4 regions of the Psychrobacter sp. PSP genome follow, and region 3 is predicted to be linked to each of the others. Evidence: predicted binding sites of a transcription regulator. Region 3 holds the regulator's gene; each other region holds the start of a gene.

Region 1 (8,308 bases), on a different contig from region 3:
AGCGCGCCTTGATCTAAAAGCCAATGCTTAGAGAGGCCGGCTTAGCAATGGGTATTTTAGCGTATGCTGAAGTCTAAGGTGTAGTATCTAATCTTGCTCGTTTGTAACGCTAAATATGTCATAAATACGTTGGTCGATTCTTCATAAGCGCTATTTATTTATCAATGGATAGCGCTATTTCTTGGGCAATTATTTTGTTTTTATTAAAATATTTTAATACTATAAGTAATGATATTAATCAATAAAAGCGCTATCTGCTTGAGTAGATAGTGCTTTTTTTTGTAGCTATTTGGATTTTATAGGTGACTTGTCATTTGATACTGGGGGTATCGAAAAAGCGAAAAAATATGTTGCAAATTATGTCAAAGTTGTTATGCTTGTACTCGAAGTATGAGTTTGGTAACGGATGTTACGCAGTAGGACGCATAAGACTTAAGTTTACATGGCAGTTACGTTTTTAATCCCAGTTATGTGAGTCATGGTTTTTTATCTTAACTGTAATAGAAATTCGCCATACTTGTTTCTGACTAAACTTGGTAGCCAGTTACACATTATATCTTTGAGGATTTGTGACGATACCATTATGGGCGCCAGCTAATAATGGCTTGCTCATTACTACAATTGTAAAGTGGAGATACCCCATGAAAAAGTTACTTTTAGCTACAGCAATCGCAGCCCTATCTGTATCTGCCGCACAGGCAGCACCTACCGTTTATGGTAAAGTATTCGTTACTACTGATTACGTTAATGCTGAAATTGATGGTCAGAATATGGATAATAATAACAGAATTAATGAAGACAACGGTTCATTACAAGTTAATTCTAATATTTCACGTTTAGGCTTCAGAGGCTCTGAAGCGATAACGGCCAACACTGACGTAATTTACCAATTAGAGTACGGCGTTAAAGTTGATGATAGTGGTAGCGATAACATTGGCTTCAAAAGCCGTGACACTTATCTTGGTCTAGTCAACAAAGATTTCGGTCAGTTCCGTTTTGGTCGTAACTACACAGTCATTGACTATATCAATAACGTATCAGTTAATGAAGGTTATTGGGATAATCTTGGCTCTAGTACTCTGAACAACAACGACAGCTTTGCTAATATTTTGACCCCGACCGTTGGTAACCGTATCAACAACTCTATCATCTGGTTTGCTCCTAAATACAACGATCTACCATTAGCGCTTGCGCTGATGTATGGTGCTGATGAAGACTTTATATCTGAGAGTGGTCGTGACGCAGGCTATGGTGCCTCATTGATGTTTGATCCAGGTACAGGCATTACCGCTGGTATTGCTTATGAGCAAGACATGAGTGTTAGTGGTGATATTATCCGTGGCAGTGCTAGCGTCGATTTAGGTAAATATATCGCAGCTCCTGTAAAGTTAGGCGTTCTATATCAAGAAGCTGACTATGCCGGTACTACTACTGCAACAGAGGACGGTTTAGTGGTGAGTGCTGAAATGGGTCTTTCGAATTTTGCCCGTCCAGCCTCTGTTTATATTCAGTATGACAAAACCGACAATATCAGTGGTCTTGAGAATAATGACTCAAATCAAGTCGTTGTAGGTGGCAAATATGCGTTTAAAAATAATATGATCGCTCATGCCTATGCTGGTCTAAATTCAGCGGAATTAAACAATGGTCGTTTTGGTTCGAGAGACGAAGACGGCAATGTTAATGAAATCGACTTACGTGGTGATATTGACGTACTCGCTATCGGTGGTGGTCTAGAGTACTTATTCTAATCTAACCATTAGAATCTAAATAAAAAACTCATCCTTCGGGGTGGGTTTTTTTGTTTTGTAATCAATACTGTGTCTTGAACAACAGCGTGTCTTAAATAACAGAATCCGTAAAATTAATAATAACATTTGTGTAAACTTTGGTTTTTTCATCTTACTGTAATATTTGCTTGGTAAAGTTATGTCTAAGCAGTTCTTATGGCTCGCTATATATATGGTTTCGAAGGTATAGGACCTTGCCATTATATATCTAATGATCTTAGACCATTTATCACTCAAATCGTAAAGTGGAGATATCCTTTGAAAAAATTACTTTTAGCCACAGCCGTCGCTGCACTTTCAGTTTCTGCTGCCCATGCTGCGCCAACTGTATATGGTAAAGCATTTTTAACCTTAGATTATGTTAGTACAGACTACGATGCAGCTAACAAGACAGATGAAGATACATTTAAACTTAACTCTAATCAATCACGTATTGGTTTTAAAGGTGAAGATGATCTTACTGATACCACTAAATTAGTCTATCAATTGGAATATGGTATTGATGTTGATGACGATAGCCAACAGTTTAGATCACGTAATACTTATGTAGGCTTAGCCCACAACACTTTAGGTACTGTACTAGCGGGACGCCATGATACCCCATTGAAACTTGCACAAAACAAAGTTGACGTGTTTAATGATAGCTTATTTGATATTAAAAATGCGGGTGTTTCAGGTGAATACCGTGCTAACAATATGGTGGCCTATCAATCACCTGTTATTGTCGGTATGCCAGTGAGTTTTATGGCAGCTACCGCATTATCAGAAACTGATGCCGACGGTGATATTCTCGTTTCCGCAGAATCTGGTACGAAGCCTGCAGTCTATCGTGATAGAAAAGTAAAAGATAACGGTTATTCTGCTTTATTAGCCTATGACAAAAATGGTGTTTATCTAGCCGGTGCTTATGACAAAGACATGGGTGCTAACAATGTAAATACTGGCGTGATTGATAATACGTGGCGTTTGGTTGCTGGTTTAGATATGGGCAAAATGAATATGGTTTCGGGCTTAACTTTAGGTGCTCTATACCAACAAAGCCAATACTACGATAATTATAGCATCGTTAACAACAACCGCGTTAACAAAGCCAGTGAAGATGAAAAATCTTGGCTAATTAGTGGTAAATATAAAGTTGGTGCAACACCTTGGGCAGTTAAAGCACAGTATGTTAATACCACTGACGAAAAAGGCGTAAAAGATGCTGATGTAAATGAAATCGCAGTTGGTGGAGAATATGCATTCAATAAAGCGACCACGGGTCATATTTATGCAGGGCAAATCAGCCGTGACAATAACAAAGATGACTTGATTGTAGGTACGGGTATTGAATACAAATTCTAATCTAAACATTAGAAAACGTATTATAAAAAACTCATCCTTCGGGGTGAGTTTTTTTGTTGTGACCTTTTTAAAGCCGCAGTGGGTTATAATAGCTACGTATTTACGATGATTACGCACTTATGACAATTAAGCGTTAAAAACTGAGTGTTTTAAAGAGTTTGCGCTTTTGCCCTATATTTTGTAGCGTATTTTTAGTAAAATCCTTCTTTACCAATTACCGACAGAGTACTATGACCAAGTTTATATTTGTGACCGGTGGGGTAGTGTCCTCACTAGGAAAAGGTATTACCGCAGCCTCTCTTGCCGCAGTCCTTGAAGCACGTGGCGTGAGCGTGACGATGACCAAAATGGATCCGTATATCAACGTCGATCCAGGTACGATGAGTCCGTTTCAGCATGGTGAGGTGTTCGTCACCGAAGATGGCGCAGAGACAGATTTGGATTTGGGTTATTATGAGCGTTTTTTACGTCACTCAAAAATGAGTAAAAGTAATAACTTCACCAGTGGCCGTATTTATCAAAATGTTTTAAATAAAGAACGTCGCGGTGAATACCTTGGCGGTACGGTACAGGTTATTCCGCATATTACCGATGAAATCAAAAACAAAATCCTCGCGAGCGGCGAAGGATATGATATTGCTATTATTGAGATTGGCGGTACCGTCGGTGATATCGAATCCCTTCCTTTTATGGAAGCTGTCCGTCAGATGCAAGTAGAGCTGGGGCGCAATCGCGCTATGCTCATGCATCTAACGCTGGTGCCTTATATCGCTAGTGCAGGTGAAACCAAAACCAAACCTACCCAGCATTCGGTAAAAGAGTTACGTTCTATCGGTCTGCAGCCAGATATCTTGATCTGCCGCTCTGACCACCATATCTCGCAAGACAACCGCCGCAAGATTGCGCTGTTTACCAATGTCGAAGAGCGTGCCGTTATCATGTGTGAAGATGCACAAAGTATCTATCAGATCCCGCGCACGCTACATGAGCAAGACCTTGATGATCTCATCTGTGAGCGTTTCGGTCTTGATGTGCCCGAAGCGGATTTGAGCGATTGGGATAAAGTGGTTGAAGCCCAGCTAAATCCTGAAGGAACAGTGACAGTTGCGATGGTTGGCAAATACGTTGAGCTACCAGATGCTTATAAGTCGATCAACGAAGCATTGCTACACGCAGGTATCACGCATAAAGTCGATGTCAAAATCGACTACATCGATGCTGAGCGTTTAGAAGATGACGACACTCTACTAGCGCAGCTAAAAGAAGCCAATGCTATCTTAGTACCAGGCGGTTTTGGTGAGCGCGGTACGATGGGTAAAATAAAAGCCATCACCTATGCTCGTGAAAATAATGTGCCGTATCTAGGTATTTGCCTTGGTATGCAGCTGGCCGTGATAGAGTATGCGCGCAATGTACTGAATATCAATGCCAACTCTTCTGAGTTTGATCGTAAGACAGCTGAGCCTATCATTGGGCTTATCACCGAATGGTTAGATGAGCGCGGCGAGCTACAGATTCGTAGCGATGACTCAGACCTCGGCGGTACCATGCGCCTAGGCGCGCAGCAAGCAGAGCTGGTTTCTGGTAGCAAGCTTGCTCAGATTTATGGTGCTAACAATATCACTGAGCGCCATCGCCATCGTTATGAGATGAATAACCGTTATATTGAGCCATTAGAGCAAGCGGGTATGACTATATCTGGTTATTCTGCCAAGCAGCATTTGGTAGAGTCGGTAGAGATTAGCGAGCATCCATGGTTTGTTGCTGTACAGTTCCATCCTGAATTTACTAGCTCACCACGCGGTGGTCATCCACTGTTTAATAGTTTTGTCAAAGCGGCGAAGAACCATAGCGAAGCAAAATAGTCTTCATAATAGAGTAACTCTATATAATGTAGTGTAAAGTAAAAGTATTTATTATAAAAAAGACTGATCTTCGGATTGGTCTTTTTTTTGCTCAACTCAGGTTGTTTGTTGTTATTAACGAGTCAATATCCTCATTAATAATCTCTAATTACGCTTGCATACTTTTTTTAATCAGGCTATCGGTTACAATATGGGATGGAGATATTAATAACAAAATAAGAGGTAGTGGCTAAATGGAAAACCTATTAACGGCGCAATCACACATTGCACTTAACACGCCTAATAATAAGACGATCAACATTGGTAATGATCAACCCTTTGTATTATTTGGTGGGATGAACGTCTTAGAATCTAAAGAGTTGGCGTTTGAGATTGCTGAGCAATACGTTGAGATATGTGAGCGCTTGGGTATCGGCTATGTGTTTAAAGCGAGTTTTGATAAAGCCAACCGCTCAAGCCTGCATTCATACCGAGGGCCGGGACTCGCGCAAGGTATCGATTGGCTCGGGCAAATCAAAGAAAAATTCCAAGTACCGATTATCACTGATGTACATGAACCTCATCAAGCAGCACCAGTCGCTGAAGTTGCTGATATTATCCAGTTGCCAGCTTTTTTGTCACGTCAGACGGACTTGGTTCATGCGATGGCAAAGACAAACGCGATTATTAATATCAAAAAGGCACAGTTTTTGGCGCCGCATGAGATGCGACATATTGTCAATAAGTGTCTAGAAGGCGGTAATGATAAGCTGATACTTTGTGAGCGTGGCAGCGCCTTTGGTTATAACAACTTAGTCGTTGATATGCTCGGATTTGATACCATGAAGCAGATGGATATCCCCGTATTCTTTGACGTGACACATAGCTTGCAGCAGCCAGGCGCGCGTAGTGACAGTGCAGGTGGGCGCCGTGAGCAGATTACGACACTGGCACGTGCTGGTATGGCGACAGGATTGGCAGGGCTTTTCTTAGAGGCGCACCCAAATCCAGAAACGGCGAAATGTGATGGGCCATGTGCGCTGCGCATGAGCCAGCTAGAGCCGTTTTTGCGTCAGCTTAAGCAAATTGATGATTTGGTCAAAGGCTTTGAGACATTAGATACTCATTGATATTATAAATGATAAGAGGGTGATGCAATGGCGATTCAAACCGCACAAGTCAGTATAGAAAATATCGACGATGAAGATGGTCTAGATAGTGTAATGACCGCTCTTAAGAATATCTCAGGCGTGACTGCTATCGATCTAGATCCTGTGCATGATGTTGCAACGGTCAGTTATGATGATACGGATACGAGTATTCATGCTTTGACGGCGGCGATTAGTATGGTTGATTATGTGACTCAGCCATTTCCTATCGATGCGCCGCAAAATCCGCATCATAGAGACTAAGATATATGGACGATCTGAATGCTACATAAGCAATGAGTAGCGTTCAGGTTTTTATTAAGAAGTTCCTGTCTTGTTAATAGCATCTCGTTAATAAAGTAACAACCAAAGTGTCTTGCTGTCGCTGATGATAGGGCTTATGCTTGTTTAGTGGTACTTTGATAGGTTTTGAGAAGTAAATATTGAAGAACAGCTATCAAGGCTACTTTTCACTAATAAAAATAAGGAGCTAACCATGGCAAGCCAAACACGTATTATTCAAATTGATGGCATGACTTGCAGCGGCTGTGTGGCAAGTGTACATACTGCTACTGCCGACATCGACGGTTTAGATACGATCACCGTTGATCTAGCTGACAATCTAGCGACGGTCACCTTTGATGATAGCAAAACCAGTGCAGAAGCGATTGCTTCGGCCATTGATGAGGCTGGATTTGAGGCGACTGTCGCTAATTCATAAATGTCGTCATCTATCTACAAAACCAGCTACCATGTTATTACTGGCATGTTAGCTGGTTTTTTAATGGTTAAAAATTCTGACTATAGATTACGTCCATGGCTGTCCTAGTTTGCTGCTATTTACTAAATGATTGAGGCTTACTTGAATAGATGATGGTTGTGACCATCTAATAGGTGCTACCTGAATATATTGCAATATGTCTGTCTATAATAACTGGGTAGCCTAAACAGCGTATTCATACTGATTGTTATCGTGTTTTACTTGTTTCATTTGATTTTTTTGTCAATCCACTGATATTTTATTATGGCTTCTATGAGTATATAGACGCTATAAAGAGTTATTTTTATGAATGATACTACCCGTACCACTAGTGATGGATCCTACGATGTCGAGACTGACATTCAATCAAATACGCCACTTGCACCGCAACGTGCGCATCTGCAATTGGCGATTGATGGCATGACGTGTCAGGCCTGTGCTTCACGAATCGAAAAGGTGCTGAATAAAAAGCCTTCGGTGTATGAAGTGAGTGTGAATTTTGCTGGTGAGACGGCAAATGTAGATTATGATCCGACGCAAACGACGCCAGAACAGGTCACAGAATGGGTAAACAAGACGGGTTTTGTTGCCAATCTACAGGCCAGCGACAGTTTATTTGCAAAAACAGATGAAGACACAGCCACCCAATATCCATGGCGATTGATTGGTTTATGGTTGTGTTTGGTGCCATTTTTGGTGGGTATGGCAGGCATGTTGGTGGGTGCTGGGATGGCGTGGATGCCGCCCATTTGGATTCAGTTTATTTTAGCGACGATTGTACAGTTTGGCTTTGCGTTACCATTCTATAAGAGCGCATGGGCATCCATCAAAGGCGGTCTTGCCAATATGGATGTACTGGTGGTGATTGGTACCGTGACGATATGGGCATATTCGGCTTATCTGTGGCTTACTCATGGCGATGGCACTTTGGGGAGCCTCTTGCAAAGTGGACACATGGGCGGACACGGTGCTAGTAATAGCCCAGCCGTATATTTTGAAGCAGGGGTGATGGTCATTGCGTTTGTGCGGACTGGTAAATACTTAGAGGAACGTACCAAGAAGCATAGCCTCAACAGCATTGATTTATTATTGTCATTAACGCCTGATGAAGTCGAGCAGCAGCAGCCAAATGGTGATTTTCACTCTATTGCACTGTCTGATGTACAAGTAGGTGACATCCTACGTGCCAAGCAAGGTAGCCGTATCGCGACCGATGGCATCGTCACAGATGGTAGCGGCTGGTGCGTGGAGAGTCACTTAACAGGTGAGTCAATTGCCCTTAAAAAAGAAGTGGGCGATGGATTACTGGCAGGTGCTTTGGTGGAGAATGGTAGTTTGCTCTATCGCGTCAGTGCCAAGGGTAGTGACACCAAGCTGGGCGATATGGTACAAGCATTGAGTGATGCGCAAGGCTCAAAAGCT
Region 2 (8,308 bases), on a different contig from region 3:
TGGCATGGTTGACGACCTCAAGATAGCTGACCCAGCGCATCTGTGCGTGTACCGTACCCAAAAACTGATTCATCGCGTATTTGGCATAACCCAATTCGCGCTGCGAGTGGCTAAACAGCTTGACGGTCATGATATTGGCATAAGCATCGGTGATGCGTCCTGTCATCAACGCACGGGCATCCGCTTGGACAATGGCCGTACGTTTGAGGCGCGGAATAAAGTACCACATGGAAAGCCCAAACAGTACAAACCAAACCGCAAATGGAATGAGCAGCAAGCTGTCTAGATTAAACAAAATCACCCCAGTAGTGACAAAATACACCACCACATACATCATCATATCGGTGATGGTCATCACTGTATCACGCACGGCCAATGCCGTTTGCATCACCTTTGCTGAGACACGTCCTGAAAACTCATCTTGATAAAACTGCATCGACTGCCCAAGCATTCGGCGGTGAAAACGCCAGCGCATCTGCATCGGAAACACGCCTTGGATCACTTGAAAATGTACCAATGACGATAAGGCAATCCAAAATGGGCTGAGGATTAACACAGCAAACATCAGCAGTAGCATGTCGCTTTTTTCTGCCCACAGTGTCTGCGGGGTATAAGCACCCAGCCAATCCACCAAGTTACCAATCCATGCAAACAACATGGCCTCATAGACCCCAACACCTGCGGAGAGGATCATAAATAAGAACAGCCAGCCACGCAAACCATGAGTACAGGCCCACAAAAACTTCAACAACCCCTTACGAGGCAATGGCATGGGCGTTTCTGGGAAGGCAGGAAGACGGGATTCAAAAAAACGAAAGAGAGCGTTCATAGGCGGCAATAATACGTCAAAACAGAGCGGTTTTGAGTCGTTACTTATGTTAATAAAATAGCAGGGTATTTTATCAAAACTTGGCAATCAGGCGTGCAGTAAATTGTAATTGATCCATGCATAGTGCTTTTGGTTGATACGTTATTGCCAATAACGCGCGTGGAAATACGGATAAATAGATTGCTGTCAAAAATATATTTTGCTACCTTCTAGACCGCAACTGGCTTAGTTGATCGAATGATGAGCGTTGTAATCATATTTTTTAATGAAATCAGTTGAATACAAAGCGGCTTACTTGATGCTGCGCCACCAGTGTATGGATAATAAATACCCAGTACTAGGGTTCAAAAGGTAGGCCTTAATGATGTATCTAACCATTGCGGTGCTGTGTAGCGTCGCTGTTTCAGTGCTTTTAAAAATACTACGCCAAAAGAAAATGGATATTCGTCAGACCATTGTCGCAGGTTATCCCGTCGCTTTTTTACTGACTTGGCTTTTATTAAAGCCCGATGTCGGCGCCATACATGCGCTAGACAGTGCTTGGGGCATCATCATCGCGCTTGGGATCTTGCTACCGGCCGTGTTTATTATCCTTGGACGTGCTATTGAGGCGGTGGGTATGGTGGCAACGGATGCCTCCCAGCGCTTATCATTGATTATTCCGATCATTGCCGCTTTTTTGCTATTTGGTGAGGTGCTGACAGGTACGCGTGTGCTGGGATTGGCACTTGGCTTTTTGGCACTAGGAGCACTGGTTTATCGACCACAGCAGACAGATACCCCTAAGCAAACAAAATACACACCGCTGTGGTTATTCGGTGTATGGGCGGGTTACGGCATCATCGATATCTTGTTTAAGCAGGTTGCCAAGCAGGGTACTGCTTTTCCGTTGACACTGTTTGTGAGCTTTGGAGTCGCAGGTTTATTATTACTCGTCTATCTGCTCGTCACTCGGGTGCGCTGGCAGGCAGACGCCCTTGTCGCTGGATTGCTACTTGGCGCGCTCAACATGGGTAATATTTATGCTTATGTCAGAGCCCATCAAGTGCTCTCCGATTCATCCAGTATTGTGTTTACGGGGATGAACGTGGGTGTCATCGCAGTCGCCACATTGATCGGAGTGGGCGCGTTTAAAGAACGACTCAATCGCATCAATTTGGTGGGGTTGCTACTTGCAGTATGCTGTGTGGGCGTCTTATTTTTGGCGTGAGATAAGTTGTCCAAGGAAGGATAAAGTAGAATTTTTAGCAAAGTTGTCACGTTTTCTATATAGGCATACTTATCATCCTATGATAAGGTCATCTACAAATAGCAGACCTTATATAGGTGATAGAAAGCTTGATTTATAATGTTTAATTTCACTCAATAAAAATAGGATGTACTTTCAATGGAATACGACAATCAGTTGCAGCGCATAAAAGACGGTTCAGGGTTTATCGCTGCGCTCGACCAAAGTGGTGGCAGCACACCAAAGGCTTTAGAGAATTACGGCATCAGCGGCGATGAGTATGAGAATGATGAGGCCATGTTTGATTTGGTGCATGAGATGCGTGCCCGTATCATGACGTGCGACTGTTTTGACAATGAGCGTGTGCTTGGTGCGATCTTATTTGAAGATACCATGGAGCGTGACGTCAATGGTAAGTCGACCGCCAACTATTTGTGGGAAGACAAGCAAATCGTTCCATTCTTGAAGGTAGATAAAGGTTTGGCGGAGCAGATGAGCGGCGTCCAAGTCATGAAGCCGATGCCTAATCTAGATCTGTTGCTAGATAAAGCCAAGAACTATCCAGTATTTGGTACCAAGATGCGCTCAGTCATTTATGAGCCAAATGTCGATGGTATTGAGCTCGTTGTACAGCAGCAATTTGATGTGGCCAAGCAAATCATCTCAAAAGGCTTGATGCCAATCGTTGAACCAGAGGTCAATATTGATAGTGCCCAAAAGCATGATTGCGAAGTGCTATTAAAAGCCAATATTTTGCGTAATCTGGAACGCTTAAATGACGAACAGCAAGTAATGCTCAAGCTGACATTGCCCGAAGAAGCAGGATTTTATCAGGAACTGGTCGACCATCCAAAAGTGCTCAAAGTCGTGGCGCTATCTGGTGGTTATAGCCGCACTGATGCGTGCGCGAAGCTCAAACAAAACCCCGGTATGATTGCCAGCTTCTCGCGCGCCTTTACCGAAGGGTTGAGTAAGCAGCAAAGCGATGAAGAGTTTGCCGATACCATCAATACGTCGATTGAGGAGATTTATCAGGCGTCGAAGGTTTGATATTACTAAATACATAAACTAAAAAAGCCCAAACCTGATAGTCAGGTTTGGGCTTTTTTATTATAGTAAAAAGCTTATACCTCTTTGTATAACTGGCGTCCTTCCTTGTTGTATTTTTCCATCATCTCAGCCATGCCTTGACGGACTTCTTCAGCACTGGCTTCGCCTACTTGTCCGACCAGTTCTGTATCGACTTTTTTGATCAAATGATCATCATCGCTTAAGTCGCCTGATTGCGGCGTTACCTTTTTATTGGCGGCATCTTTGTCCAGTCCTGCTGCATACTCACGCACGTTTTGCGTAATTTTCATGGAGCAAAACTTCGGACCACACATAGAGCAAAAGTGTGCCGATTTATGCGCATCTTTTGGCAAGGTCTCATCGTGATATTCGCGCGCGGTATCAGGGTCGAGCGCCAGATTGAACTGATCATCCCAGCGGAATTCAAAGCGCGCTTTGGATAGCGCATTATCACGCGCCTGTGCACCAGGGTGACCTTTGGCAAGGTCGGCGGCGTGTGCAGCGATTTTATAGGTAATAATGCCGTCTTTGACGTCTTTTTTGTTTGGTAGCCCTAAGTGCTCTTTTGGTGTGACATAGCATAGCATCGCGGTACCAAACCAGCCAATCATCGCCGCACCAATCGCACTGGTGATATGGTCATAACCCGGGGCGATGTCAGTCGTTAATGGGCCCAAGGTATAGAAAGGCGCGTCCGCACACAGATCAAGCTGCAAGTCCATGTTTTCTTTGATACGGTTCATCGCCACGTGTCCAGGGCCTTCAATCATCACCTGTACGTCGTGCTCCCATGCCACTTTGGTCAATTCACCAAGCGTACGTAGTTCGCCAAACTGCGCCTCATCATTGGCATCTTGCAAGCAGCCGGGGCGTAGGCCATCACCTAGACTGAACGCCACATCGTATTGCTTCATAATCTCGCAGATATCTTCAAAATGCGTGTATAAAAAGCTCTCTTTGTGATGCGCCAGACACCACTGCGCCATGATAGAGCCGCCGCGTGAGACGATACCTGTCAAACGCTTTGCGGTGAGCGGTACATAGCGGAGCAGGACGCCTGCGTGAATGGTAAAGTAATCCACACCTTGCTCGGCTTGCTCAATCAAGGTATCACGGAATATCTCCCACGTCAGATCTTCAGCGACGCCATCGACTTTTTCTAAGGCTTGATAAATCGGTACGGTACCAATCGGCACAGGAGAGTTGCGGATTAGCCATTCACGAGTTTCATGAATGTGATTGCCCGTCGATAAATCCATGATGGTATCCGCGCCCCAACGCGTGGCCCATGTCATTTTGGAGACTTCTTCATCAATCGATGAGCCGAGCGCTGAGTTGCCGATATTGGCATTGATTTTTACCAAAAAGTTGCGCCCGATAATCATTGGCTCAGATTCAGGGTGGTTGATGTTGTTGGGGATAATTGCACGTCCAGCGGCTACTTCATCACGGACAAACTCAGGGGTGATAATTTTGGGCATATTGGCACCGAAGCTCTCACCCTCATGTTGACGCATGTCAGTCAGTTCATGCTGCTTTTGCGTCTCACGTATCGCAATATATTCCATCTCAGGGGTAATGATGCCGCGACGCGCGTAGTACATCTGAGTGACGTTTTTCCCTGCTTTGGCACGGCGCGGTTTGTCAATATGAGCAAACCTGAGGTTGGCAGTGCTGATATCACGAGCACGTGCTTGCCCGTATGAGCTAGACAGACCGCTTAGTTGCTCGGTATCACCGCGCTCGGCGATCCAGTTTTCACGCAGTTTGGGTAGACCGCGGGTCAGATCAATCTCGACATTGGGGTCAGTGTACACGCCTGAAGTATCGTACACATAAAAAGGCGGATTGTGCTCGCCATCCTTATCACCCGTACCGCCAACTGGCGTATCCGTTAAGCTGATTTCACGCATCGGTACTTGAATATCAGGCCGTGAGCCTTCGATATAGACTTTGCGCGAGGCGGGTAGGATACGGTGTAAGTCGCGCGCGTCTTCTTCAAAGCGTGCATCACTGGCGGCGCGGTGGGCAGGTGTCTTTAGCGCGTCGGCTTTTTTATCGGCTTTGGTGTCTGATACGAGAGGTATGTTATCGGCTGGGTTGTGCGTTTGGACTTGTGATGGCGCTGAGGCACTGTCTAAAGAGGCATTGTCAAAAGAGCTGCTGTTTGAAATAGTCATATGCTGTCCTAGCGTGTTGGTTTTTGAATAAAAGCAACACCGCCAGTAGCTGCGGGGCAAACACTCGTCATTCAGACAAATTTATATTATCAACACCTAACAGCGAGCAAAGAAATTGTCGCGGTTAATGGTCATCAAATAGTGGACGCCGCTTTCTATCTTCTCTCGTTATCTACGTATGCGGCGTGCATCGTTAGACAATAGCGATGATAAAAAAGTATTTTTACGCGTCCGTTGTCATCAATAACAACGTGCTTAAGACTTCCCTGCGTCGGTACTAACCGCATCAGGTTCGGCGGGTGATCTCTCAGCGAATGTAGATAGGTGGCTACTTTTATCAATGTTTAACTATAAACGTTTAATAAAGTAGGCCAATGCTACATCGCACCCCGAGTCTGTCAGTGTTGTAAATCTTCTTCATACTAACAAAATTCTGCGTTAACGGCTAATGGAATTTGGATGAAAATATCAGGCGCTTATTTTGCTATTTAGCATGGATACAAAGAACAGGAGTTATTGATAGTAATTAAAATTCCTTGATATTACTGATACTTAGAGGCGATTGCTAAATATTGTGTAAAGCGAATGCAGGATTTGAGAGGTTGTCATTAAACTGTCATAAAGATTTGGCAAGATAACGCTCATGTCACAAACAATGCTTTTTTATATCGTTGTTAAATTTCAGGAGTCCTACATGCGTTATTCGTTATTAGCAGTGGCCGTTAGTTGTACATTAATGCTTACGGCGTGTAATAAGTCAACAGAAACGGCAGAACCAGCTGCTGATACGACCAGTAGCGCCGCTACCACGGCTGAAACCACCACGCAGACTCAGGCAACGCCTTCTGCTGACACGGGTTTCAAATCTGCTGAAAACATTGCCATGAATATCACAGGTGCAGGCGCATCATTCCCGCAGCCGATCTATGCCAAATGGTCTTCTGACTATAACGCTGCCACAGGTGGCCAAGTCAACTATCAATCTATTGGCTCATCTGGTGGTATCAAACAAATCCAATCAAAAACCGTCGATTTTGGTGCTTCTGATGCGCCATTAACACCTGAAGAGCTTGAAGAGTCTGGTCTTATCCAGTTCCCAACCGTGATTGGTGGCGTTGTGCCAATCGTTAACATCGATGGCGTTGAGCCAGGTCAGTTGAAGCTAGATGGTGAAACCTTAGCCAATATCTATCTGGGTAAAATCAATAACTGGAATGATCCTGCGATCAAAGCCTTGAACCCAGATTTGACTTTGCCAGATGCCGCCATCACCACAGTATTCCGCTCAGATGGTTCAGGTACGACGTTTAACTTTACCGATTATCTCGCCAAGGTATCACCAGATTGGAAAGACAGCGTTGGGGTTGATAAAACGGTCAAGTGGCCAACCTCTGCGACTGGTGCAGGTGGTAAAGGTAATGAGGGCGTCTCAAGCTACGTCAACCGCATGAAAAACTCTATCGGCTATGTGGAGTATGCCTACGCCAAGCAAAACAACATGTCACATGCCGCGCTTAAAAATGCCGCGGGCAATATCGTGCAGCCATCTGCTGAAACCTTTGCCGCCGCTGGTGACATCGATTGGTCACAACAAGAAGGCTTTTATAAAGTCATCACCAACTCTGAGACGGATCAAGCATGGCCAATCGCTGCTGCTACTTTCATCTTAGTACACAAGCAACCAGAGAATCCTCAGCAAGTCGCTGGCGTGTTGAACTTCTTTGACTGGGCGTATACCCAAGGTGATGATGATGCCATGGCGCTAGACTATGTCCCATTCTCTGATACAGCAGTGGCTCTATTCAAAGAGAAATGGAATGAGGTCAAAGGTAGCGATGGACAGCCTGTTTATAAGCCAGCGCAATAAACGATCTGTACAAGCTGCTTAATGACTTTTTGATTTCCTCTTAAGCCACTATTCTCCGGTAGTGGTTTGAGAGGTTTTATCACAGCAAATTTGACCAAAACACTAATCGCTATATTTCACGATAATCATTAGTCAAGTTGCGTTTGCTGTCATAAAACGAAATGAACACCCTGATTTTTTGAATTCACCCATTCAATGCTGAGACACTTATGACAGACTTAAGGTCCCAACTGGCTAAACAAAAACGTTACGACGCTTTATTTGTCAATTCTACCAAAGCGTTTGCCATACTCGTCCTCCTATCGTTAGGGGGCATTTTGGTGTCTCTGATTGTTGGGGCGTGGCCGAGTATCCAAGAGTTTGGTCTGGGGTTTTATAGCAGTAATAATTGGGATACGGTTTCCAATGAGTACGGGGCACTCGCGCCTATTTATGGCACCTTGGTGACGTCATTTATCGCGATTGTTATCGCTGTACCAGTCAGTTTTGGTATTGCGATATTTTTGACCGAAATGTGTCCAAAGTTCCTCAAAAAACCGCTTGGCATTGCCATTGAGCTGTTGGCAGGTATTCCTTCTATCATTTATGGGATGTGGGGCTTGTTTGTCTTTGCGCCTTTCTTTGGTGAGCATATTCAGCCATGGTTTATTGAGCATGTGGGCCCGCTACCTATCATCGGTAAGCTGTTTACAGGCGCACCCATGGGACTAGGGATGTTTACCGCGTCCTTGGTACTTGCCATCATGATTATCCCTTTTATCGCTGCCACCATGCGTGATGTTTTCTCTGTGGTGCCAGATCTACTCAAAGAGTCGGCCTACGGTATGGGTGCGACGACGTGGGAAGTGATGTTCAAGATTATCTTGCCTTATACCAAAGCGGGTGTCGTTGGCGGCGTGATTTTGGGACTGGGTCGTGCGCTCGGTGAGACCATGGCAGTGACTTTCTTGATCGGTAATGCGTTCAATATCAGCCCAAGTCTATTTACTTCTGGTGTGACCATCACCTCAGCATTGGCCAATGAGTTTGCCGAAGCGTCAAGTGAGCTGCATCTAGCATCTTTACTACATCTGGGCTTAATCTTGTTTATTATCACCTTCATCGTGCTGTCGTTGGCCAAACTGATGCTCATG
Region 3 (8,308 bases):
TTTTTTCTGTATCTACATGATCATTGATAGTCACGACGGTCTGTAGCATCTCGATTGCCTCGCCAATCGTATTGCACACCACCAAACGATCTAAATCTTGCTGCTTCATAAACCCTTGCTCGGTGGTATATTTTAGATGCTCAATCATACGGTCATAAAAACCATTGATATTGAGAATAATCATTGGCTTTTCATGTTGATACAGCTGACGCCATGTGGCGATTTCCATAATTTCTTCTAGTGTGCCCAGTCCGCCCGGCAAGGTAATAAAGGCATCAGCATACTCTGCCATAACGGTCTTACGCGTGTGCATGGTATCGGTCAAATGCAAGCGAGTCAGCTGCTCATGAGCGATTTCGTGCTTGAGCATAAAGGTTGGAATGACGCCTACCGCCTCAGCACCGCCTTTGATGACCTCATCTGCGACCGCGCCCATGAGACCAATGCTAGCACCGCCATATACCAGTCCCATACCATTATCTGCCAACGCACTGCCAAGCTCGCGTGCTGCCTGCTCATACACATCATTGTTGCCCAAGCGTGAACCGCAATATACGGCCACTAGCGGCATGGACAAGGCAGACTTATCGACTGCTTTTTCAATATTGGTAATGTCTTTGCTCGTGATTACATCATAAGTATCATCGTTGATTTTCATTTGCATATAGTTTCCTTAATTTATCGATCATTTTTTATTGAATGTTTGTTATTAGGGCGTGTCATCATTTAGATAGCGAGGCTTAAAATGAGATAAATAGTAGTCAAATGAGAAAAAAATTGCAGAGAATATAGATATATTCACAAGATTTTTGACGATATTTGACAAGATTTAGCCATTTTAAGACCGCTAAATGATTGAATGGGCTAATTGATGACAGGCCCTAGTAAAGGTCAAATACCACACGTTTCATTTATAGTGTTATGCACGCCATTTATAGAATGAGTTCAACCAAGTCATACAAAACTTGAAAGTCATATTTGAGTACCTGTCTCGCTAGTATTTATCTTAACATAAGCAATGCTACCACATAGTCACAACGATTTATCACTACGCAACAACTACATTTTAAAGATGGGAATTGACGACTCATCGCAGTTTAATAATCACTATCTACTCATAAAAAACATGAAGGTATCACGATGGATAATCACAACGCTGTTTCTGCCGCAAAGTATGCAGAAAGTATTATTAACAATCCTTTGATTAGTCCTAATATTGCTGATGGCACAACCAATATCGACACGTACTCGTTGAGCATCATGACTGATCGCAATCAGGCATTGGCAGCCACTGTCTATCGCCCTAAAGAGGGAATGACAAAAGCGATTATGATCGCGCCCGCCACCGGTATCAAACGCCATTTTTATCATAGCTTTGCTATCTATTTAGCAGAGAGCGGCTTTGGCGTACTGACTTTTGATAATGAAGGGATTGGTGAGTCGCTTTCGACCAATCTGGCAAAGTGTGATGCTTCGCTCATAAGTTGGGGGCGACACGATATGCCTGCCGTACTTGATGCGCTGCAAGATGAGTTTCCTGAAGCGTCTTATCACCTTATCGGTCATAGCGCAGGAGGGCAGCTTATCGGTTTGATGCCAAATTATCAGGAGATTACGTCCGTATTCAATGTCGCGTGCTCTTCAGGCCGTATCAAAAACATGGGCATGCCTTATAAGCTCAAAGCCATGGGATTTATGGACGCCTTTATCCCATTATCAAACTTAACCTTAGGGTACACACCATCAGACAAAATCGGCATGGGCGAGCCACTACCGCGCGGCGTGGCTCGTCAATGGCGTGAATGGTGTAATGGCGCAGGCTATATCAAGACTGCTTTTGGTAAAAGTATACACACCCATTTTTACGATGCACTCAGCATGCCAGCATTGTGGCTTGGCTTTAGTGATGATGATATTGCCAATAGCGAAAACATGGATGACATGATACGCGTATTTACGAACATGCCCGTCGAAAAGCGGTTTTTAAATCCTGAAGATTTCGGATTAAATCATATCGGTCACATGCGCTACTTTAGCAGTAAAACCAATGCTAAAGCGCCTGAGCTGTGGCAAATGGCAGTAGATTGGTTTAGTAAAGGTGAATAGCGTTGTTCATCCATCAGTATAAGAGGCCGTCGCGACTGATATCATTTATTTGTATCAATACACAAAGTCGGTAAATGCGCTTTTATTACTTAGCATTGTTTGTTTTTTCTGCTTCTATCCGCTTCTTTAGGGCAGAATACAGTGACGGCTGCATATTATGAATATTGCCTATCATCCATTTAACATAGCTGATAGGCACCTCTTTGATTGGCTTACCTTTATGCTTGCCAAATGGCATCTTGCTCACAGGCGTCGCTTTATTTGAGATAGCATGTGCCGCTGCAAAATCGGTCGGCGCAATCTCTAAACGCTCGCAGCAGGCTTGATAAAGTAGATAACACATCCGTGCATCCCCTAGCGCATCATGAGCGGCAATCGTCATCGTGCTCGCCTCGCCCTTACCCAATAATTGCTCGATACACTTAGACTGACCATAAGCGCGCCACTCTGGAAAGGCAGCACGCGCGAGTCTCACAGTACAAATCAGCTTAGCAGAAGGGCTGCCAATCACTCGCCAATCAAAGCGTACATTATGACCAATCAAATACTCTGGCAGCTCAAACTGATCCAACTCAAAACGCTCAAGACCAGCCACGTCAGCATCAGTAATACCATGCACCTTGATGACGGCAGGGGATATAGAGCGGCCGCTATTGAAGTACTTCATCCATTCAAATCCAGTTGCCACGTTGATCGTCGCCACTTGAATGGGTCTCGGATCACGGCCTTGATCGGTTTCAGTATCGATGACAAGCGCTGTTTCAGCCATAGTAGCCGTATCTGTCATGTCAGCGGTGTTCAAAGCATCATTCATAAAAAATTAACCATCCATAGCACCATCATCGCTCAACCGAAGCGTTAAGTAGATAAAGTTATATTTGCTGTGCTTGTATTTAACCACACCTGTATTTATGGGGATAAAAGCCATAGATAACAATGCGATACATACCTTAGCAGATAGGGCTTTTATAATATTAGCTCATATAATATAAAACAGATAAGAGATATCAATGCTAGCAGATGGAAAAAACCAACCACCGAAGCCTTCTTTGGTCAGCCGCATATTGAGCGTTCTGATTAGGGCAGTTGTATTGCTAGGATTCTTATTTGTCTTTGATAAGCTGCTACCCAGCATTAGCGAGCAGACCCAATCATTTGTGGTCGCCAAGTGGCAACAGCTGAGTCTATTACAGCAAGAGCTGCCTACAGAAAGCAGTCTCCCCAGTCCACTGCCAGAGAAAAACCTGACGGACACTTGGGGTGCGGCACGCAGTCAAGGGCGCTCACATGAAGGCATCGATATCTTTGCAGAACGTGGCACGCCGATACAGTCAACCACGCAGGGAATTGTGAGTAAGGTTGGTGAGAATAACTTGGGTGGGCGCGTGGTCGTCGTGGTAGGGCCTGGCGGTGCTGGACATTATTATGCCCATCTAGAGGATTATGCCGATATTGCGCCCAATGATTGGGTCAATCAAGGCGATATTATCGGTTATGTGGGTGATAGCGGTAACGCAAAAGGGACACCGCCACATGTACATTACGGTATTTATATCAATGGCAGTGCCGTCAACCCTTACCCGCTGTTGCAAAAAGACTAGGTATACTAAATTAGGCATGCTAAATAAATCCGCATGACGAGTCTAAACAATATGGGGCAAGGCCTGTACTAATTTGTCGCAGCCGTCCTTACATACGCGGCTGGAAATACCACGCTAAATGTCGACCCCTCTCCCTCTATTGAGTCAATCTGCAACTGCGCTTCGTGCTGATGCAAAACGTGCTTCACGATAGCCAGCCCTAATCCTGTACCGCCTGTGGCACGACTACGCCCTTTATCAATACGATAAAAGCGCTCCGTCAAACGCGCAATATGCTCTGGTGCGATACCAAGTCCATCGTCCTCAACGGCAAATCGGCACCCATCCGATGTCTGCGTCCAACTGATGGTAATATTACCGCCTTTTGGTGTATATTTAATCGCATTGATGACTAAGTTGGACAAGGCGCTGATCAAGTACACCTCCGACCCATATAACCCGTCATAGGTATCTATGTGCAAATGAATGGTGTGCTTGTACGCTTGGTTATATGCCTGTGCATCATCATAGATATTGGTGAGGAGTTTGGTCATATCGACATCATTAAACTCATGCGTCTCTTCGATTTCAATCTTGGAGAGCAGTAATAAGTCATTTACGATTCGATTCATACGGGCTGTTTGCTGGGTCATCAGCTCAAAACCGCGACGCCACTGTGGCGGCATGTCTGGTTGGTGAGAGAAGTTCTCCAAATAGCCCATCATCACTGTCAGCGGCGTGCGTAGCTCGTGCGAGACATTCGCCACGAAGTCTTGGCGCATTTGCTCTAAATGCTGTACGCGGGTCACATCATAAATAAACAATAGCTTCTCGTCACCAAAAGGCGTGAGCTCACACTTTAGATAACGACTGGGATCGCGCCACGATTCTATATGAATACCATCATTCGGCAGGGTGGTGTTTTGATAGTACTGGCGAAACTCGGGCACAATGATAAAGTCAAACACACTTTGGCCTTTGTCAGCTGGCTGCAGTGACAAGAGATCCTGCGCCGCCTGATTCCACCACTCTAACCCATCATCTTCATTCAGTAAGATGACCGCATCTCGCAATGCTCGCAGCGCACTTCTGATTTTCTCTAATTGCTCCGCCGCATTTTGGCTAGCGATTTGTGCTGGCGCATCTTGCTGGTCATTATTATAGTTATGGTCTTTTTTCTTTTTTGCTGGCGCTATCTTGTTCATTTCTTATCCTTACCACTATCCGCTATTTTATTTATTGTTATGGTGGCATTGTTCATACAAGATCAAGTTATCAAAAATCAACTTATATAAGATTAGCTTGGCTCAATAAGACTAGAGAACCGATAACCTGTACCGCGCACCGTTTGTATCAATGTATCACAATCATAAGGGCGCAATAGTTTACGTAGACGCTTGATATGTACATCAATGGTTCGATCTTCGATATAAACGTTACCGCCCCAAACCTGATCGAGCAGCTGCGTTCTTGTGTAAGCGCGCTCTGGGTGACTCATAAAAAATGCTAATAAGCGATATTCTGTTGGGCCGACCTCAATGACTTTTCCTGCGGCTGTCACGCGCTGGCTTTTGGTATCGAGACTCAGCTGACCAATTTCGATAGGCTTGTCGCTACTCATCGCGCTACTACGGCGCAAGACGGCTTTGATTCTGGAAATCAGCTCGCGCGTCGAAAAAGGCTTGGTCATGTAATCATCTGCACCTGCATCGAGGCCGTGAACCTTGCTGTCTTCTTCGCTTTTGGCCGTTAGCATAATGACGGGTATCTCAGAGAGCATCTCATCGCTTTTGAGCATACGACAAAAATCAACACCGCTCTTGTCTCCGGGCAACATCCAATCTAATAATATTAATGACGGTCTATGATCGACCACTTGCTGATGCGCTTCTGATACGTCAGCCGCTTGTAGGCTATCAAACCCAGCCATTTCTAGCGTCATCACAACCATTTCACGAATCGCAGGTTCATCTTCAACAATCAAAATTTTCTCATTATACATAGGACATTCTCGGTGTTAGCGGACAAAATCTGGCATATAAAAAGGCGATAAATACTCACCAGTCTCTATCTATTAAACGGATTAATTATGACAGCCTGATGACACTCTGATGTCAGATCTCCAATAGAAAATTAAGTGGTCCATCATTGATGCTTTCAACTTGCATGTCAGCGCCAAACTGACCAGTGGCTACATTCGGATACTGGGTTTTGGCATAGTCGATGAGTTGCTCGAACAGCGCTTGGGCCGCATCAGGTGCCATCGCGCCACCAAAGTCAGGGCGGCGACCTTTATCCGTTTTTGCCATCAGCGTAAATTGTGACACTAATAACAATCCGCCGCCGACTTGCTGGACGTTTTTATCCAGTTTACCAAATTTGGCAGGATCGTCATCATTTTCAAAAATGCGATAGGTCAATATTTTGTCAATCATTCGCTTGGCGGCGGCGAAATCATCATCATGACCCAACCCAATATAGGCCAATATCCCATGATCAATTTTGCCAACACAATGCTCATCGATAGTGACGCTAGCACGGCTCACTCGTTGTATCAGTGCTTTCATTTACGACCTTCTTTATTTATAAATGGCTTACAGTTTATGGTCAGACAATAATACGCTGTCCATGATAAAATATGGCCATTAACTTGCCTATGCAATAATGACATCACATCCTATTTTGGTAGCCTTATTATGAATGTATTTACCACCTTACAACAGCTGGTACCGCAGCAAAAGCTCAGTAAAGTCGCTGGACGTTTGGCCGCCAGTCGTCATCCTTATGTCAAACGCACCTTTATCCGTGGTTTTGCCAAAGCTTATAATATCAGCCTAGATGAGTATGAGCGCCAGAGCCTTAATGCTTACGAGAGTTTTAATGACTTTTTTACTCGTGAACTAAAAGAAGATGCTCGCACCATCGATACCACCGCAAACGGCATCGTTAGTCCTGCTGACGGTATCATCTCTCAGCTTGGGCAAATTAAAGATCATAAAATGCTACAAGCCAAAGGGCGTCACTATGACGTTGGCCAATTGCTGGCTGATAGCGAAGATGGCCGTTATTTTGCCGATGGTAGTTTTGCGACAATCTATCTAGCTCCTAGCAATTACCACCGTGTTCATATGCCATTTGCCGGTACGCTGACCAAGACTCGCTATGTCCCTGGTACGCTGTTTTCGGTCAACAATACCACGGCAGCTAATGTGCCGGACTTGTTTGCACGTAATGAGCGTTTGGTCTGCATGTTTGATACCAAGTATGGCAAAGCGGCCGTTGTCATGGTAGGCGCTATGATTGTCGCTGGTATCGAAACCGTCGCCACTGGCAAAATTACCCGCACGGATGATATACAAGAAGCGGATCACGATATGCAGTTTGCGGCAGGTGATGAGCTTGGTCGTTTTTATTTAGGATCAACGGCTATCGTAGTGTTGCCAAAAGCAGCAAAAGCCGATTGGCAAGAGACCATGAAAGCCAATAGTTTTGTAAAAATGGGTCAATTACTGGGTGTCACGAAACCGTAATTTATTTCTAATATAATAAGAAATAAAAGCCCAGTGAAGCGTATATCACAATGCTCAACTGGGCTTTTTTATACCTAGCGTTTTTATAGATTTACGCGTCGATCAACCATCCTTGCTGGGTCGCATAGTCAATATTGTGTGATAGCCATTTATGAATAGGAGCAAAGCTGTCTTGAATAAACGCATGTGCACCTGCGACTTGACTACGTGTCACTCCAAGCTCACGCCACGTTTTGCCTTCAGTATTTAAGTTGAGCAAAAATGGCAGTAAGCGATCGACCACTTTAAGTAGCGCAGTCTCTTTACTACTGCCTGTCTCTTGCGCCTCCCAAATCTCACTCAAATTGCCAATCCCATTGCCGCGTTCGCCTTGCAATCTGGCGATACCCGCTCGCTCCTCAACATGTGCATCATGACGCGAGTCGGCGTACAAAAACGTATCGCCCGCATCAATCTCGCCCAAATCATGTACCAGTGCCATCTTTAGCAATTGTTCATGATTGACATCCAGCTCAAACAACTCAGCGATCGACCAGCATGCCATTGCTAAGTGCCAAGAATGTTCGGCAGAGTTTTCTCTGCGATCAGTCTCAGTCACGTAACTACGGCGATTCACGCGTTTGAGCGCATCTAGCTCTAGTAAGAAATGAGTGACGTCCTCTATATCGATAGTTGCAACGGATTTTTGATCGGTCAATGACGTCAGTGTGTTTGAAGACATATTTCTCTCTGATTTTTTGATAATTTTACACATTACGGTGTGGCTAACAACAAAATAGCGCTGATGTTATCAAGCGCTATCTCTTATAAGTCATTGGGTCAAATGACTGAGCACCCTATTATATAACCATCTACTTAATCAAATTCAGAATGGTTTTGAAAGCAGGGTCTTCACTGCTACGGCACAACTCAAACAAAATGGTTTCTACTGTCGAGATTATCCCACCTGCACGGCGAATACGGCGAATGGCTTGTTTTTTGTCGTATGGAAAACGCGAGCCAACGGCATCGCCAATAATGACCGGTTGCATACCATTGTCTAGCAAATCAAGCGCGGTCTGTAGCACACAGACGTGTGCCTCAACTCCGATA
Region 4 (8,308 bases), on a different contig from region 3:
AATCACATGATCGGCCACTGCCCCATCCCAACCTTCACCAAGATTAGGGCCAAGTGGATTGCGGCCACGGCTTGGTTTTAAGCCAAACGCACCGCACCAGGCAGATGGAAACCGTATCGAACCGCCACCATCACCGCCGCCTGCCATCGGTACGATACCGCTCGCCACTGCCGCGGCACTACCACCTGACGAGCCACCAGAGCTATAGCCTTTTTTAAACGGGTTGTGAGTGGCGCCATGGGCTTTTGGCTCAGTGGTGATAATCAAGCCAAACTCTGGCGTATTGGTTTTGCCAAAGGTATTGACGCCTGTCGCTTTCATGCGTTTGACGATTTCGCTGTCTTTTTCTGAGAGGATAGTGACGCTGCGGCTGCCCATCGTAATAGGCTCACCTGCGAAGCTAAATGAGAGATCTTTGAGCAAATACGGCACGCCAGTAAATACGCCAGAAGGCAGTCCTGCCTGCGCCGCGTTGTAAGCGCGCTCATCGAAACGGTGAATAATGGCATTTAGCTTGGGATTGAGTTTATTGGCCTGATAAACGGCGGCGTCTAATAGCTCCTTTGCACTGAGCTCACCTGAGTTAACCAGTGCCGCTAAGGCGAGTGCATCGTACTGGGTATATTCTTTAAACATAACCAACCTTCCTTGGAGAGTAATTGTAGTAAGAATTTTTAAATATCTTAGATTAACACATGAAGTGCAATACCAAATGCAAGGTGAAAAAAAGACCTAGATGCGCTAGCATCAAAGTTTTTATCCACCGACCAAAGTGAGATTGCAACCATGAGCTATACACATCTAAGTAATGAAATACAGGACATTGAGAACAAACTAAACAACAGACCAAGAAAACGATTAGGGTTTAAAACGCCTATGCAGGCGTTCTATAATATTAATTAGCGTTGCACTTGGTGTGTTAATCTAAGTATCTATTTCATCAGTAACTGTCAGTTTATTATAAAAAACCACGACTTATGGTTGATAAACAAACTCACTAGTCATTTGAAAGTTTTGGTAGCTTATTCGCTTATGAGTGAATTAATCTTGAATCTCTTTCACAAAAAAAACGAGCCATTGTCATGACTCGTTTTTTCATTATTCATTCAATACTAAGCACTACATTAACAGTTCGCGCTTACCACTTTTGCCCATCGAGCTGACCAGTCCAGCGTCTTCCATTGAGTCGACAATACGGGCTGCACGGTTATATCCGATACTGAACTTACGCTGGATACTAGAAGCTGAGACCTTACGCGTTTCCATAATAAAGGCGACGGCGTCATTATATAGATCATCATCTTCACCAGAGGCATTAGCCGTGCTACCACCGCCCGGACTAGATAGCTCAAAATTTCCTGCCATGTTGTCAATATAATCGGGCGCACCGCGCTCACGCCATGCGTCACAGACACGGTTGACCTCTTCATCACTGACATAAGCACCATGCACACGATCTGGTTCAATCTGACCTGGTCCCAAGAACAACATATCACCGTTACCGAGCATGTCCTCAGCACCGCCACTATCCAGAATCGTACGCGAATCGACTTTTGAGTTGACTCGTAGTGCTGCACGCACTGGGATATTGGCTTTAATCAAACCCGTAATGACATCGACTGATGGGCGCTGAGTAGCTAGCATTAAGTGAATACCAGCCGCACGTGATTTTTGTGCCAAGCGCGTGATAAGCTCTTCGGCTTGCTTGCCCACCTGCATAATCATATCGGCAAACTCATCTGCGACGATGACAATCATGGGCAGAGTTTTGAGCTTTGGCGCTTGGCTGATACTTACGCTGTCGTTTGGTCGCCATAACGGATCGAGCATTGGATTGCCTGATTTCTCTGCCGCGATGACTTTTTTATTAAACTCATTGAGCTTACGAACCTTTAGCAAGCTCATCAACTGATAGCGGCGCTCCATCTCGGCCACACACCATGACAAGCTGCTAGCGGCCTCGGTCATGTCAGTGACAACTGGGGTAAGTAGATGCGGAATGTCATTATAGTTGGCAAGCTCCAGCTGCTTTGGATCAATCAAGATGAGTCGCAATTGATTGGGCGTGTACTTGAGTAACATCGACAATAGCATTGAGTTGACCAATACCGATTTACCAGAGCCTGTGGTACCAGCAACCAGCATATGCGGGGCACGCGCCAGATCAGTAATAATGGGGTTACCGCCAATGTCTTTACCCATCGCCATGCTGATTTGTGCTTTAGGGTCTTTGAACATCTCGGTACTAAGTAGCTCGATTAAGCGCACCATTTCACGTTTTTTATTGGGCACTTCGATACCAATATACGGCTTACCAGGGATGACCTCAACCACACGCAAAGAAGCCATCGATAGTGAACGCGCCAAGTCACGTGAAATACCAGTAACTTTGCTGGCCTTTACGCCAGCAGCCAGCTCCACTTCAAAACGAGTCACCACAGGCCCTGGGATAGCGTTGACGACGTTGGCTTTTACATTAAACTCTTGTAGTTTGATCTCAAGCAGCTCAGATAATTGTTCAAGCTCAGCGACGGTATAGCTAGGCTTACGGTCAGGATCTGGCTTGTCCAATATAGACACTTCTGGAATAGGGGTTAGGCTACTGCGATAGGCAGCCGTCTGCATCGAGCGTGATTTTTTGCTGAATGCTTCGTCATCGCTGATATGCGGCATAACGGGTGCACTATCGTCAGTACTATCCTCCTCCGGCATCATGTCAGTGATATGGTTGCTACTATCACCTTCTGGTACCGCAAAGCTGACAGAAGGTTTAGCTGGGGCTACAGGCTGCGTATTTGAGGCCGAACTGACCGCTTCCACAGTTGGCGCCGCTTTTGGGTTGGCAGGCGGCGTATTGGTCGGTGTCATATCCGAAATTTCTGATACTGATGCGGCCACTTCTACTGATGGCTGAGCCACTGTGACCTCAGGTATAGGCGATGACTCATCACGTTGTAGTAGTTCGGACTGTGCAGCAGAGAGCCCATAAGAGTCGTCACTTAGAATGCTATTAGTGGCGTCTGACGTAGGCATTGATAGCTCTTCTTGCGGAGTTTGATTAGTGACATTAGTTTCCTCAGCAGTAGCAACCGACGATTTTGCAACAGGTTCTGATATATTGCCATGCTCCGCCAACCATGCTTCTGCCAACTTATCGACATTCTCCGTTATATCATCTGGGTGAGAGTCTTCCGGCTCAGTAATAACCTGATTGACAGCTTGAGCATTCGTTGATTCATCCATTGAGGATTGAGTAGCTAGCTCTTGATTAGATAAATCTGATTGAGTTTCTGTTTCTACCATCGGTGCTGCCACAGAGGTTTGTACTGCTTCTTCTAATGACACGTCAGTGACGACTTCACTCTGTGCATAGTTAGGCACAGTAGAGTTATCTATGCTGTTAGTGCTATAAGCCATCTGTTCACGTGCGAGCAGATCATCAACCGTATTTGCATCATTCCATGCAAAGCTTGGCTCGACTTTGCGAGCAGGCGCTACGATAGGGTTTGGTATCGTTGATGTGTTGGTGTCACTGACTGTACTGCCAACCGTAGCATTAGCAGTCGCTGCGACCGCGTATGGTGAGTCACTTTTTTCATCGCTAGACGTTGCTGCTGCTTTTGCTGTCGCCATAGATGCTTTCACACTATCAGCCAATCCTGAGGTCAATAAAAAATCTGATAATACATTACTGAATCTGCCACTATTATCTACTGCGTGAGCACTATTCGCATCGTCAGCTGATTGCAACTCAAGTGGCAGCTGCTCATACTCGGCTGTTTGATTGGGATTTCCCTCTTTGATACTGTCACGGTCTTGCGACACCTCACTTTGCTCATCCAACTCGGCAGCATCTTCTTTATTTTTTAACCCTGAGCCAAGCCAAGATAATGCTGTAATCTTCTGATATATAGCGAGCCAATGGATGTTAAAGGCAAAGGTCACGGTAATCACAACGAACACCGCCAAGAAAACCACACTGCCCCACTGCGATAGCAACTGTGCCAAACGTTCCTGCAACTCAAGACCGATGATACCACCAGCCACGCCTTCAAGTCCCATTGATGCAGGATTGGCTACTTGCTGAATTAAGGCAACCAGTTGTGCAAATAATGCACTGGCGCTCAACAGCAAAAACACATAAGCGACCAGTCGCATGAGCCAAAACGTCGGCTTATTGTCCCACCAAATAAGGATAGACTCATAAACCACAAACGCTAAAAACCACCATGCACCATAGCCAAAAAAGCTATAGAGCAAGTCGGACAACCAAGCGCCCGTCTGGCCACCCATATTGTTAATAGTCGTCATATCACTACTGATGTGCGACCAGCTAGGATCATTGCCTGTGTAAGTCATTAAAATAACAAACAAATAAACAGCCAGTATTAACCCAAGGAGGGTAAATATTCCCTTTTTTAAATACTCAATAAGCGGTGCTGATATCACGTAAAATCTGCCTTGTTGTTAATACTAAATGGTCGCCAGTGCATGACTAAGTCTAATCATGCTGACATAAAGTGCTGACATATAAAGGTACCTAGCAAAGTGTTTGGTTGAGATTCACCTCTCAAAAGGCCTGAGCATAGCAGTCATCGCTTAAGCTCTATCACACTTGGCATAACTTCTTATAATAACAAATACATAGGTACAGTGGCGACACTCTTATAAAGAAAGCGTGCAAGAAAGTAAATCAATATACGATTTGCGCAAAAAATCTGCGAATAATCCAAAAGTTACTAGGGCGTGTTGAACATTCGACCATGGCACTGACAGCGACTATTTTTTAGGCGATTCGATGTTAAAAATAATAAGTTTAGTCACTCTAAGCGCTTATTTTTAACGATGAAGCGGCAAAAAAGAGTCCTGTCCCCTGCTTTTATCGTTGGGGCTGATGCTAAAATTGCCCCATACTGCGTTACAAATCTCGCTAAGGCATCTGCATTATCGTCGCTTTGTGCCTTGTCTGGAACCATTTTAGCGATCAGCAGTGCCTATTTGCGAATGTTCAACACGCCCTAACATAATACTGCTAACAATTTTGTATAGACCCTATAAAATACCAGCTGTTTCTAGCACGAGTATTTCAAGGTTATCATGCTTTGATTCTAATGATAGCTGTGTTTGTTTTAGCAAACTTGCACTTTTTGCTATCTACCCTTATGTTATTATCACACAGCAATTAGAAAAACCATATTAGTAGCAACGCTTGACGTTTTTTTATTAGATTTATAACTCATATTTTTCATGCGTATATTTAGAAAGGAACCACTTATGGCAACTGACACTACTGCTCCACGTCACGAAAAGCTCATCATTTTAGGCTCAGGTCCTGCCGGTTATTCGGCTGCGGTCTATGCGGCACGCGCCAACCTTAAACCTGTTATGGTAACGGGTATGGAAGTAGGTGGTCAATTAACCACCACTACTGAGGTTGATAACTGGCCAGGCGATGCGCATGATTTGACCGGTCCTGCATTGATGGAGCGTATGAAAGCACATGCTGAGCGTTTCGGTACAGAATTGGTTTATGATCATATCAATGATGTTAACTTGAATGTACGACCTTTTGAGCTGTCAGGTAACAACGGTACCTATACTTGTGATGCCCTGATTATCTCAACAGGTGCCTCTGCTCAGTATTTAGGTCTAGAATCAGAAACCAAATTTAAAGGGCTTGGCGTATCCGCTTGTGCCACTTGTGACGGTTTCTTTTATAAAGATCAAAAAGTCGCTGTGATTGGCGGTGGTAATACAGCCGTTGAAGAAGCCTTATACCTCTCTAACATTGCTTCTGAAGTGACTTTAGTGCATCGCCGTGATAGCCTGCGCTCTGAAAAAATCCTACAAGACAAGCTGTTTGAAAAAGCCAAAAACGGTAATGTTAAAATTGAATGGAATCATCAAGTCAAAGAAGTTGTCGGTGATGACATGGGCGTCAATGGTGTCGTTATCGAATCAATGATTGATGGCAGCACCAAACAACTGGATGCAATGGGTATGTTTGTCGCCATCGGTCATAAGCCTAATACCGACCTATTCAAAGGTCAATTGGATATGAAAGATGGCTATCTGGTCGTCAATAGTGGCTTGAATGGTAATGCCACGCAGACCAGTATCGAAGGGGTGTTTGCCGCAGGTGACGTGGCTGATCATGTCTATCGTCAAGCCATTACCTCTGCTGGTACTGGCTGTATGGCAGCGCTGGATGCTGAGAAATATTTGGATGCTATCGGTGAGACAACGGCGAAAGACCATACCTATGCGTCAACGCTGACTGCTGATTAAGAAGACTAAATGAATAACTTTGCGCAGCACGGCGATCATGATCAATACATCACGCCTGAGACTTTACAAAGTCTTGGGCGTTATGACTTTCCTGATCCTATCTCTATCGATCCTGAGGGCATTGGTATTGTCGCGATGGGTGGCGATCTTGCACCCGATACATTAATATCTGCTTATGCACAAGGACTGTTTCCATGGTTCAATGAAGATGAGCCTATCGCTTGGTGGTGTCCTGAGCCGCGTTGTGTGATCGTCCCATCTGATTATCAACCGAGTAAGTCACTGCGCAAGCAAGCAAATCGCACGCGTTGGCAACTAACACTCAATCAAGCTTTTGATGACGTCATACATGCCTGTAGTCTGCCGCGTAGCGATGGTCTTAATAATGACCTGCCCGAAGGCGAACACACTTGGATTCATGAAGAGATGATTGAGGCTTATACCAAACTGCATGCGCAAGGATTTGCCCATAGCATTGAGGTGTGGGACGAGACAGGTCAACTCATTGGTGGACTGTACGGCCTAAAAATAAATGGCATCTACTTTGGCGAATCCATGTTTCATCGTGCCTCTAATGCGTCAAAACTCGCGTTTTGGGGGTTGATGCGCTTATGTGAGCAAAGTCATGTTGCACTTGTCGACTGCCAGTTACCTAATGATCATCTCATGAGCTTGGGTGCCACTACTCTACCGCGTCCTGACTTTCTTGCTCAATTAGATCGCTTAATAAGCAGTCGCTCCATCAATTGGCACAATAATTTTCATCAGCCATTGGCCGTATCCCTTCTCGATACAGCAAATCCTTGGCAGCATCAATCATGAAATCTACAAAAGCTAAAGAGTTAAGAGAATTTTATGGCGCTTGATACCTCATTTCTGCTAATCGGAGAGCTGGCAGCAAAAGCCAATACAACCAAAGACACCGTGCGTCACTATGAACAGTTGGGCCTATTAAGGTCGCGTAAGCGTCAAGCAGGCTCACGTTTATATACTGAGTTTCATCCCGAGTGCGTCGAGCGTATTGAGCTAATCAAAAGCGCGCAAGCCATTGGTTTCACCCTTACTGAAATCAAAAACAGCTTAAACGATTACTATGATGGCCAATTGGATATTGATTTGCAGCTCATGCTGACTCAGCAAAAGCTAGAACAAGTCAGGAAACAGCAAGCCAATATAAGCGTGATGGTAGAATTATTGAGCGAGCGTATAGATGTTCTTGCACGGATGAAAGCAGACAGCAATTATCAGTTAGACACTAATATCTGTAAGAAGAAAATACCATCAAGTTAAACACGATAACGTTGGTTGAGATAAATAATTTATCTTTAAAGAAACCACGCTTATAACTCCTAATGAGAATTTACTCTCTTCACTCACCATAGACATGTTGCATGATTAACGCATCAATTGCGGACTGATTCGGTGACTTATAATAGCCTTTGCGTCTATGAATGATTGCAAATGCTTGCTTTTCATATAACGCTATCGCAGCATGATTGTCTGCTCGTACTTCTAATAACAAATTTTCCACCTGATTACTCTGCAATACTTCATGCAACTTATCAATAATTTGTGAAGCAATGCCTTGTCGTTGATAATCAGGATGCGTGCCAATACGCAAAATCTCTGCTTGCTCAAAAATCACTTGATAGAGGCAGTAGCCAATGACTTTATTATTATCGGCTTTATCTTCTTGTTTATAAACTATGAGCATATGCATACTATCTTGCGCGAGCATCTCAGCCAACGACTGCTCAGTCCATGCGTCGTGCGGCTGTACGAGCGCTTCGATATTTGCAACGGCTTGAAGCGCTTGTTGCCGCTCTGATGTATTGATTGCTAATTTCTTTATAATAAACACCGCTTCTCCCTTTATTTTTCTTATGCAATAAACGCTATCTTATCGTCATTTTTATAATTACTCAGAAATGACATTATTTATGTCATAAATACCCGCTTTCGCGCCTCATATTTAACACTATCTTAGGTATTTCTTTTAATATTGCCAAAGTTTTTGTAG

The links. The regulator PhoB, encoded in region 3, activates phosphate uptake and scavenging genes when phosphate is short. The targets are predictions, from matches to a motif close to TGTCATNAANCTGTCATAA.
Region 1: the regulator PhoB is predicted to act here: its motif matches at 1,896-1,914, upstream of HL061_RS05275 (porin).
Region 2: the regulator PhoB is predicted to act here: its motif matches at 5,912-5,930, upstream of pstS (phosphate ABC transporter substrate-binding protein PstS).
Region 4: the regulator PhoB is predicted to act here: its motif matches at 4,501-4,519, upstream of HL061_RS06025 (DNA translocase FtsK).

Annotation. Positions count from the first base shown of each region.
Region 1 is NZ_JABLTF010000015.1:283,858-292,165, reverse strand. It holds gene HL061_RS05285 (malate synthase G) at 1-31, shown strand, start outside; gene HL061_RS05280 (porin) at 642-1,751, shown strand; gene HL061_RS05275 (porin) at 1,947-3,134, shown strand; gene HL061_RS05270 (CTP synthase) at 3,365-4,999, shown strand; gene kdsA (3-deoxy-8-phosphooctulonate synthase) at 5,233-6,108, shown strand; gene HL061_RS05260 (heavy-metal-associated domain-containing protein) at 6,136-6,390, shown strand; gene HL061_RS05255 (cation transporter) at 6,623-6,847, shown strand; gene HL061_RS05250 (cation-translocating P-type ATPase) at 7,193-8,308, shown strand, end outside.
Region 2 is NZ_JABLTF010000017.1:81,301-89,608, reverse strand. It holds gene HL061_RS07990 (ABC transporter ATP-binding protein) at 1-829, opposite strand, end outside; gene HL061_RS07985 (hypothetical protein) at 1,191-2,039, shown strand; gene HL061_RS07980 (fructose bisphosphate aldolase) at 2,217-3,107, shown strand; gene thiC (phosphomethylpyrimidine synthase ThiC) at 3,182-5,308, opposite strand; TPP riboswitch at 5,555-5,710, opposite strand; gene pstS (phosphate ABC transporter substrate-binding protein PstS) at 6,003-7,175, shown strand; gene pstC (phosphate ABC transporter permease subunit PstC) at 7,385-8,308, shown strand, end outside.
Region 3 is NZ_JABLTF010000020.1:33,069-41,376, reverse strand. It holds gene HL061_RS10075 (TIGR00730 family Rossman fold protein) at 1-571, opposite strand, end outside; gene HL061_RS10070 (alpha/beta fold hydrolase) at 1,261-2,106, shown strand; gene HL061_RS10065 (DUF3820 family protein) at 2,192-2,920, opposite strand; gene HL061_RS10060 (M23 family metallopeptidase) at 3,117-3,707, shown strand; gene phoR (phosphate regulon sensor histidine kinase PhoR) at 3,776-4,891, opposite strand; gene phoB (phosphate regulon transcriptional regulator PhoB) at 4,984-5,688, opposite strand; gene dtd (D-aminoacyl-tRNA deacylase) at 5,801-6,253, opposite strand; gene asd (archaetidylserine decarboxylase) at 6,383-7,216, shown strand; gene HL061_RS10035 (HD domain-containing protein) at 7,308-7,937, opposite strand; gene HL061_RS10030 (isochorismatase family protein) at 8,068-8,308, opposite strand, start outside.
Region 4 is NZ_JABLTF010000015.1:459,021-467,328, forward strand. It holds gene HL061_RS06020 (amidase) at 1-636, opposite strand, end outside; gene HL061_RS06025 (DNA translocase FtsK) at 1,120-4,449, opposite strand; gene trxB (thioredoxin-disulfide reductase) at 5,275-6,288, shown strand; gene aat (leucyl/phenylalanyl-tRNA--protein transferase) at 6,298-7,110, shown strand; gene HL061_RS06040 (MerR family transcriptional regulator) at 7,144-7,578, shown strand; gene rimI (ribosomal protein S18-alanine N-acetyltransferase) at 7,658-8,149, opposite strand.